2 regions of the Streptomyces sp. NPDC001796 genome follow, and region 1 is predicted to be linked to the other one. Evidence: predicted binding sites of a transcription regulator. Region 1 holds the regulator's gene; the other holds the start of a gene.

Region 1 (4,135 bases):
CGGATGACGATAGGAGAAGGCAACCGCGAGGTCCCACGACACGCCGGGATTCGCTACGACACGGCGAAACGCGCCGCCAGCTCGTCCCGCTGCGCCCGTACGAACCCGGCGTCCACCACCGCCCCGTGCCCCGGCACGTACACCGCGTTCTCGCCGCCAACCTCCAGCAGCCGGTCCAGGGCCGCAGGCCAGTGAGAGGGGATCGCGTCCGGGCCCGCCTGCGGCTCGCCGGACTCCTCCACCAGGTCCCCGCAGAACACCACTTCCGGCTCCCCGGGGTCCCCGGGCACGAACACCACAAGATCGTGGGCCGTGTGGCCCGGCCCCACGTTCGCCAGCAGCACCTGCACCCCGCCCAGGTCCAGCGTCCACTCGCCCGAGACCAGGTGGCGCGGGCGGACCAGCGCGTCCGCCGCCTCGGTGGCCCGAGCGGGATCCAGACCGTTGCGCACCGCGTCCGCGATCAGTTCCGCCCGCCCGTGGGCCAGCACCCCGTCGACGCCCACCGCACCGAACACCTCCGCGCCCGCGAACGCCGCCGCCCCGAAGACATGGTCGAAGTGCGGATGGGTGAGCGCGAGATGCGTCACACGCCGGTCTCCGCCGAGCGGCTCCAGCAGCCGCTCCGCCGCGCCGCGCAACCGCGCGCCCTCGGCCAGGCTCGACCCGGCGTCCACCAGCAGCGCCGCGTCATCGCCCACCACCAGCCCGGCCGTGCAGTCCCAGACCGGAAGCCTGGCCCGCCCCACGCGCGCACTGAGCTCCTCCCACCCGGACCCTTCCCACAACACCGTCATACGGCGACGCTATCCGCGGGTGCCCGACCCGGCAGGACAGGCCGGTACAGGTCGGTACACCTCGGCACGGCACCGGCGCTCGCCCTTGCCGGGTGTGTACCCGACAGCCGTACACTGGGCCGGGGAATGCTGGCACTCGCAAGTGCAGAGTGCCAGGGGAAAGCGCCAAGGGGACATGACCGCTGGAGGTGTGCGCGATGCTCAGTGAACGCAGGCTCGAGGTGCTGCGCGCCATCGTCCAGGACTACGTCGGCACCGAGGAGCCGGTGGGTTCCAAGGCCCTGACCGAGCGGCACAACCTCGGCGTCTCCCCGGCCACCGTCCGCAACGACATGGCCGCGCTGGAGGAGGAGGGGTACATCGCCCAGCCGCACACCAGCGCCGGACGCATTCCCACGGACAAGGGCTACCGCCTCTTCGTCGACAAGCTCGCGGCCGTCAAGCCGATGAGCCCGCCCGAGCGCCGCGCGATCCAGAACTTCCTGGAGGGCGCCGTCGACCTCGACGACGTGGTGGCGCGCACGGTGCGGCTGCTCGCACAGCTCACCCGGCAGGTCGCCGTGGTGCAGTACCCGTCGCTGACACGTTCGACCGTGCGCCACGTGGAACTGCTGTCGATGGCGCCCGCGCGTGTGATGCTCGTGCTGATCACCGACACCGGCCGGGTCGAGCAGCGCATGATCGACTGCCCGGCGCCGTTCGGTGAGACGTCGCTCGCGGACCTGCGCGCTCGGCTCAACAGCCGGGTCGCAGGCCGCCGCTTCGCGGACGTCCCGCAGCTCGTGCAGGATCTGCCCGAGGCGTTCGAGGAGCCGGAGGACCGCGGCACGGTCTCGACGGTTCTCTCCACCCTCCTCGAGACGCTCGTGGAGGAGACCGAGGAGCGGCTGATGATCGGCGGCACCGCGAACCTGACGCGCTTCGCGCATGACTTCCCTCTCACCATCCGCCCCGTCCTGGAGGCGCTGGAGGAGCAGGTCGTGCTCCTCAAACTGCTGGGTGAGGCGAAGGATCCGGCCATGCGGGTACGTATCGGTCATGAGAACGCGCACGAAGGACTCAACTCCACGTCCATCGTCTCCGTGGGCTACGGTTCGGGCGGCGAGGCAGTAGCGAAACTCGGCGTGGTCGGACCGACCCGCATGGATTACCCGGGAACGATGGGAGCGGTACGAGCGGTGGCACGGTACGTCGGACAGATCCTGGCGGAGTCGTAAGTGGCCACGGACTACTACGCCGTACTCGGCGTGCGCCGCGACGCGTCGCAGGAAGAGATCAAGAAGGCGTTCCGCCGGCTCGCCCGCGAGCTGCACCCGGACGTCAATCCCGATCCGAAGACGCAGGAGCGGTTCAAGGAGATCAACGCCGCGTACGAGGTGCTCTCGGACCCGCAGAAGAAGCAGGTCTACGACCTCGGCGGCGACCCGCTGTCCCAGTCGGGCGGCGCCGGCGCGGGCGGCTTCGGCGCGGGCGGCTTCGGCAACTTCTCCGACATCATGGACGCGTTCTTCGGCACGGCGTCGCAGCGCGGTCCGCGCTCGCGCACCCGCCGGGGCCAGGACGCGATGATCCGGCTCGAGGTCGAGCTGGACGAGGCGGCCTTCGGCACGACGAAGGACATCCAGGTCGACACGGCCGTCGTCTGCAACACCTGCAACGGCGAGGGCGCCGCGCCCGGTACGTCCGCGCAGACCTGTGACATGTGCCGTGGTCGCGGTGAGGTCTCGCAGGTCACCCGGTCCTTCCTGGGCCAGGTCATGACCTCCCGGCCGTGCCCGCAGTGCCAGGGCTTCGGCACGATCGTCCCGAACCCGTGCCCGGAGTGCGCCGGTGACGGGCGGGTGCGCTCGCGCCGCACGCTCACCGTGAAGATCCCGGCCGGTGTCGACAACGGCACCCGGATCCAGCTCGCGGGCGAGGGCGAGGTCGGCCCCGGCGGCGGTCCGGCCGGCGACCTGTACGTCGAGATCCACGAGCTGCCGCACAAGACCTTCCAGCGCCGCGGCGACGATCTGCACTGCACGGTCACCATCCCGATGACGGCGGCGGCCCTCGGCACCAAGGTGCCGCTGGAGACGCTGGACGGCCTGGAAGAGGTCGACATCCGTCCCGGTACCCAGTCCGGGCAGTCGATCCCGCTGCACAACCGCGGTGTCACGCATCTGCGCGGCGGTGGCCGGGGCGACCTGGTCGTCCATGTGGAGGTCCAGACGCCCACCAAGCTGGACCCGGAGCAGGAGCGACTGCTGCGCGAGCTGGCGAAGCTGCGCGGCGAGGAGCGGCCGCAGGGTCAGTTCCAGCCGGGGCAGCAGGGGCTGTTCTCGCGGTTGAAGGACGCGTTCAACGGGCGCTGACGGTGTCGGCCCCCGGCGCTGGACGGGCGTCCGGCGCCGGGGTGGCCGTCCCTTGAGCTGCCTTCGAACTGTTCTCTTTCCTCCGGCGTATGCCACAGGAACGGTGGATTCGGACTTGTTCGAAGGACGTGACAACATGCCGTCATGTCCTCCCTGACCGATCTCCTCCCACACCCGATCGTGCAGGCCCCCATGGCCGGCGGCGTCTCCGTGCCGCAGCTCGCCGCCGCCGTGTCCGAGGCCGGTGGCCTGGGGTTCCTCGCGGCCGGGTACAAGACCGCCGACGGGATGTACCAGGAGATCAAGCAGCTCCGCGGGCTGACCCACCGCCCCTTCGGCGTGAACGTGTTCATGCCGCAGCCGGAACATCCCGGTGCAGCCACCGGCTCCACCGGAGCGGCCGGTGCCGCGCGGCCCTGTGCGGCCGCCGTCGAGGTCTATGCCAACCAGCTCGCCGGTGAGGCCACCTGGTACGAGACCGAGCTCGGCGACCGCGACAGCGGCCGTGACGACGGCTACGACGCCAAACTCGCCGTCCTCCTGGACGACCCGGTCCCGGTCGTCTCCTTCCACTTCGGGGTCCCGGCCCCGGACGTCCTGGAGTCCCTGCGTCGGCTGGGCACCCTCACCCTGGTCACCGCGACCACCGCCGAGGAGGCCCTCGCCGTGCAGGAGGCCGGCGCGGACGCGGTGATCGCGCAGGGCGTCGAGGCCGGCGGCCACCAGGGCACCCATCGGGACAGTCAGGAGAACGACGGCGCCGGCATCGGGCTGCTCTCGCTGCTCGCCCAGGTCCGCGAGACCGTGAGCATCCCGGTCGTCGCCTCCGGAGGCATCATGCGCGGCAGCCAGATCGCCGCCGTCCTCGCCGCGGGGGCGAGCGCCGCTCAGCTCGGCACCGCGTTCCTCGCCACGCCCGAGTCCGGTGCCCACCCCGCGCACAAGCAGGCGCTGACCGACCCCCACTTCGTCCGCACCGAGCTG
Region 2 (4,135 bases), on a different contig from region 1:
CTCCTCCTCTTCCTTCTTCTCGACGACCAGGGTCTCGGTCGTCAGAAGCAGGGAGGCGATGGAGGCCGCGTTCTCCAGGGCGGAGCGGGTGACCTTGACCGGGTCGATGACGCCGGCCTTGATCAGGTCGCCGTACTCGCCGGTGGCGGCGTTGTAGCCGTTGCCCTTCTCCAGCTCGGCGACCTTGGAGGCGATGACGTAGCCCTCCAGGCCCGCGTTCTCGGCGATCCAGCGCAGCGGCTCGACGACCGCGCGGCGCACGATGGCGACACCGGTGGCCTCGTCGCCGTCCTTGCCGAGGCCGTCGGCCAGCACCTTGGAGGCGTGGACGAGGGCGGAGCCACCACCGGAGACGATGCCCTCCTCGACCGCGGCGCGGGTCGCGGAGATGGCGTCCTCCAGACGGTGCTTCTTCTCCTTCAGCTCCACCTCGGTGGCGGCGCCGACCTTGATCACGCACACGCCGCCGGCCAGCTTCGCGAGGCGCTCCTGGAGCTTCTCGCGGTCCCAGTCGGAGTCCGTGGTCTCGATCTCGGCCTTGATCTGGGCGACGCGGCCCGCGACGTCCTCGGACTTGCCGGCGCCGTCGACGATCGTGGTGTCGTCCTTGGTGACGGTGACGCGGCGGGCGGAGCCCAGCACGTCCAGGCCGACCTGGTCGAGCTTGAGGCCGACCTCCTCGGAGACGACCGTGGCGCCGGTGAGGACCGCCATGTCCTGCAGCATCGCCTTGCGGCGGTCACCGAAGCCGGGGGCCTTGACGGCGACCGCGTTGAAGGTGCCGCGGATCTTGTTGACGACCAGGGTGGACAGGGCCTCACCCTCGAGGTCCTCGGCGATGATCAGCAGCGGCTTGGAGGAGCCGGCCTGGATGACCTTCTCCAGCAGCGGCAGCAGGTCCGCGATGGCGGAGATCTTGCCCTGGTTGATGAGGATGTACGGGTCGTCGAGGACGGCCTCCATGCGCTCCTGGTCCGTCACGAAGTACGGCGACAGGTAGCCCTTGTCGAAGGCCATGCCCTCGGTGAAGTCCAGCTCCAGACCGAAGGTGTTGGACTCCTCGACGGTGATGACACCGTCCTTGCCCACCTTGTCCATCGCCTCGGCGATCAGCTCGCCGACCTGCTGGTCCTGGGCGGACAGCGCGGCGACGGCGGCGATGTCGGACTTCTCGTCGATCGGGCGGGCGGTGGCCAGCAGGTCGTCGGAGACGGCCTTGACGGCCGCGTCGATGCCCTTCTTCAGGGCGGCCGGGGAGGCGCCCGCGGCGACGTTCCGCAGACCCTCGCGCACCAGCGCCTGGGCGAGCACGGTGGCCGTGGTGGTGCCGTCACCCGCGATGTCGTTGGTCTTGGTCGCCACCTCCTTGACCAGCTGGGCGCCGAGGTTCTCGTACGGGTCCTCGATCTCGACCTCACGGGCGATGGTGACGCCGTCGTTGGTGATGGTGGGGGCGCCGAACTTCTTGTCGATGACGACGTTGCGGCCCTTGGGGCCGATGGTCACCTTGACCGTGTCGGCCAGCTTGTTGACGCCGCGCTCGAGGGCGCGACGGGCGTCCTCGTCGAACTTCAGGATCTTCGCCATGGCAGCGGGAGCCCTCTCGGAAATCTGGATGAACGAACTGCGCCCCGGGCGCCCGGCTTCTCTTATCGGTCGCGGGGGCCAGGGGCGCAGCTCAAAAGCAGGAGTGCTTCGGGGTGAACTACTTCTCGATGATCGCGAGCACGTCGCGGGCCGAGAGAACGAGGTACTCCTCGTTGTTGTACTTCACCTCGGTGCCGCCGTACTTGCTGTAGAGCACGACGTCGCCGACCTTGACGTCGAGCGGAAGGCGGTTGCCGTCCTCGAAGCGGCCCGGGCCCACGGCCAGGACGACGCCCTCCTGGGGCTTCTCCTTGGCGGTGTCCGGGATGACCAGGCCAGAGGCCGTGGTCTGCTCGGCGTCCAGCGGCTGGACCACGATGCGGTCCTCGAGCGGCTTGATGGCAACCTTGGAGCTGGCGGTCGTCACGATCCGACCTCCCCCTTCGGAGATCTCACGGGGTTAACTGTCTGAGGTGGCGACCAGGTCGATCCGTCGTCGCGGGTGCCGGACCTGCCCGTCGCTTTGTTGGCACTCTCCTGTGGTGAGTGCCAGAGCCGAGACTATGACCGCGATTAGCACTCGGTCAAGCGGAGTGCCAATGCGGGCGGTGCGCGCCGTGGTGAGTTCGGTTGCCCGGCGGTCGGTGTTCACCCGGTGGTGGGGTGACCGCCCCGGGACTCCTCCCCAGACCCCCCTGTCGGGACGCTCAGAGGTAGTCCTCCAAGCGGGCCACCGTGAAGCCCCTCGACTGCAGGCGGCGCAGGACCCGGATGGTCTCCGTGGTCAGGGAGGTCTGGGGGCGGCCCGGTTCGTGGGGGCGGAGGATGTCGCCCGGATGGAGGGCCGTGGACCTTCCGTAGGCGTGCGCCGGGCGCCACAGGATCAGGGCCTTGATGCCGCAGTCCGCCGCGGCCCGCAGCGTCGTGCGGTCGTACCTGCCGTAGGGCGGGCGCAGCAGAAGAGGCCGCCGGACCAGGCGGGAGCGCAGACGGTCCCGCCCGGCGCAGATCTGGGCGCGCTGTTCCGCGTAGGGACGGCCGCGCAGTCCGGCGTGGTCCAGGGTGTGGTTCTGGATGGTCGCCCCCGCGGCCCGCAGCCGGCCGATGCGCGCGTACCCGGGTCCGTCGCGGCTGTCCGTGAGGAACACGCTGACGGGCAGCCGCAGGTCCCGGACCATCTCGGCGAACCGGGGGTCACGCTCGGCGCCCTCGTCGTAGGTGAGGAAGACGACCCTGTCGTGGGTGGGGACGCGGTCGAGGACCTCCGGCAGCCCCTCGTCCTCCGGTTCGACGTGGCGCGGCAGGGGGCGGGCCGGGCGGGGCGGTGGCGCGAGCGGGGCGGCGAGCCCCCAGCGGCGGTACGCCCCCTCGTGCGGGCCGTACGACCTGCGCACCCTCTGCGCCGCCTTCTTGCCCAGCCGTTCGATGGGGTCGACCGACTGGGCGCAGCCGGCCGCTCCGGCCAGGACCGCGGCGGCCAGGACCGCGGCCAGCAGTGCGCGCAGCCGCCGTGCCCTCACAGGTGGTCCTCCAGGCGTGCCACCGCGTACCCCTCGTCGGTCACCTTCTCGAGGAACCTGCGGATCACGTCGGGCATCTTGCCGTTCCGGTCCGCTCGCGCCGCCGGGGGCCTGAAGGGCTCCTGTGGGCCGTGCGCGCCGTGCATCCCCTCGCTACCGGTGCACCCGACAGCGAGGGCGGTGGCGGCCAGGACGGCGAGGCCGGCGCGGGCCGCGACCGTCGACCCGGGACCCGTCAAGCGCGGCACACGCACAGCAGTGCATTTTGCGCACTTTTTGTCATCTTGTCCTACGAGTCGCATGGTGCCGGATCCTTCCAGCCGCCGTCGGCCGCGGCGGGCCGACACCGCGACCCGGCGCACGCCGTCCACCGACTGGCCGACAATGACCGGGTGAACGACCTCTCCTTCGCCTCCCTGCTCACCCCCGAGGGCCGCGCCCTCCTGGACGAGGTGCGCGGCACCGACCCGGCGCGGGAGTTGGCCGTCGCCACCCGGCTGCGCCGCGAGCACCCCGCCGAGCTGGTCTCCGCGGCCCTCGCCCAGGCACGGCTGCGCGAGCGGGCGGCGGCGAAGTTCGGTGTGGGCGACGCTCAGCGGATGTTCTTCACCCCGAACGGCGTCGAGCAGTCCACCAGGGCCACGGTCGCCGCCCACCGCGCCGAGCGCTTCCGGGCCCTCGGGGTGACCTCCGTCGCCGACCTGTGCTGCGGCGTGGGCGGCGACGCCATCGCGCTCGCCCGGGCCGGCATCCGCGTCCTGGCCGTGGACCGCGACCCGCTCACGGCCGCCGTGGCGCGCGCCAACGCCGACGCGCTGGGTCTCGCCGGCCTGATCGAGGTGCGCGAGGCCGACGTCACCGAGGTGGAGGTGTCCTCGTACGACGCCGTCTTCGTCGATCCCGCGCGGCGGGGAGGACGCGGCCGCATCTTCGACCCGGAGGCGTACTCGCCCCCGCTGTCCTGGGCTGTGGCCACGGCTCTGCGCGCATCGCACGCCGCCCTGAAGGTGGCGCCGGGCATCCCGCAC

Evidence for each region. The regulator HrcA, encoded in region 1, represses chaperone genes, less so after heat shock. The targets are predictions, from matches to a motif close to TTNGCACTCNGNNNNNCNGAGTGCNAA.
Region 2: groES (co-chaperone GroES) is a predicted target of HrcA. The motif match lies at 2,161-2,187, and genes of this name have one in related genera.

What each region holds. Positions count from the first base shown of each region.
Region 1 is NZ_JBIAUC010000001.1:153,199-157,333, forward strand. Features, by position in the region: gene ACFYZE_RS00655 (MBL fold metallo-hydrolase) at 54-797, opposite strand; gene hrcA (heat-inducible transcriptional repressor HrcA) at 995-2,014, shown strand; gene dnaJ (molecular chaperone DnaJ) at 2,015-3,151, shown strand; gene ACFYZE_RS00670 (nitronate monooxygenase) at 3,296-4,135, shown strand, end outside.
Region 2 is NZ_JBIAUC010000006.1:157,536-161,670, forward strand. Features, by position in the region: gene groL (chaperonin GroEL) at 1-1,587, opposite strand, end outside; gene groES (co-chaperone GroES) at 1,706-2,014, opposite strand; gene ACFYZE_RS14780 (polysaccharide deacetylase family protein) at 2,295-3,107, opposite strand; partial or broken gene ACFYZE_RS14785 (polysaccharide deacetylase family protein) at 3,104-3,205, opposite strand; gene ACFYZE_RS14790 (class I SAM-dependent methyltransferase) at 3,500-4,135, shown strand, end outside.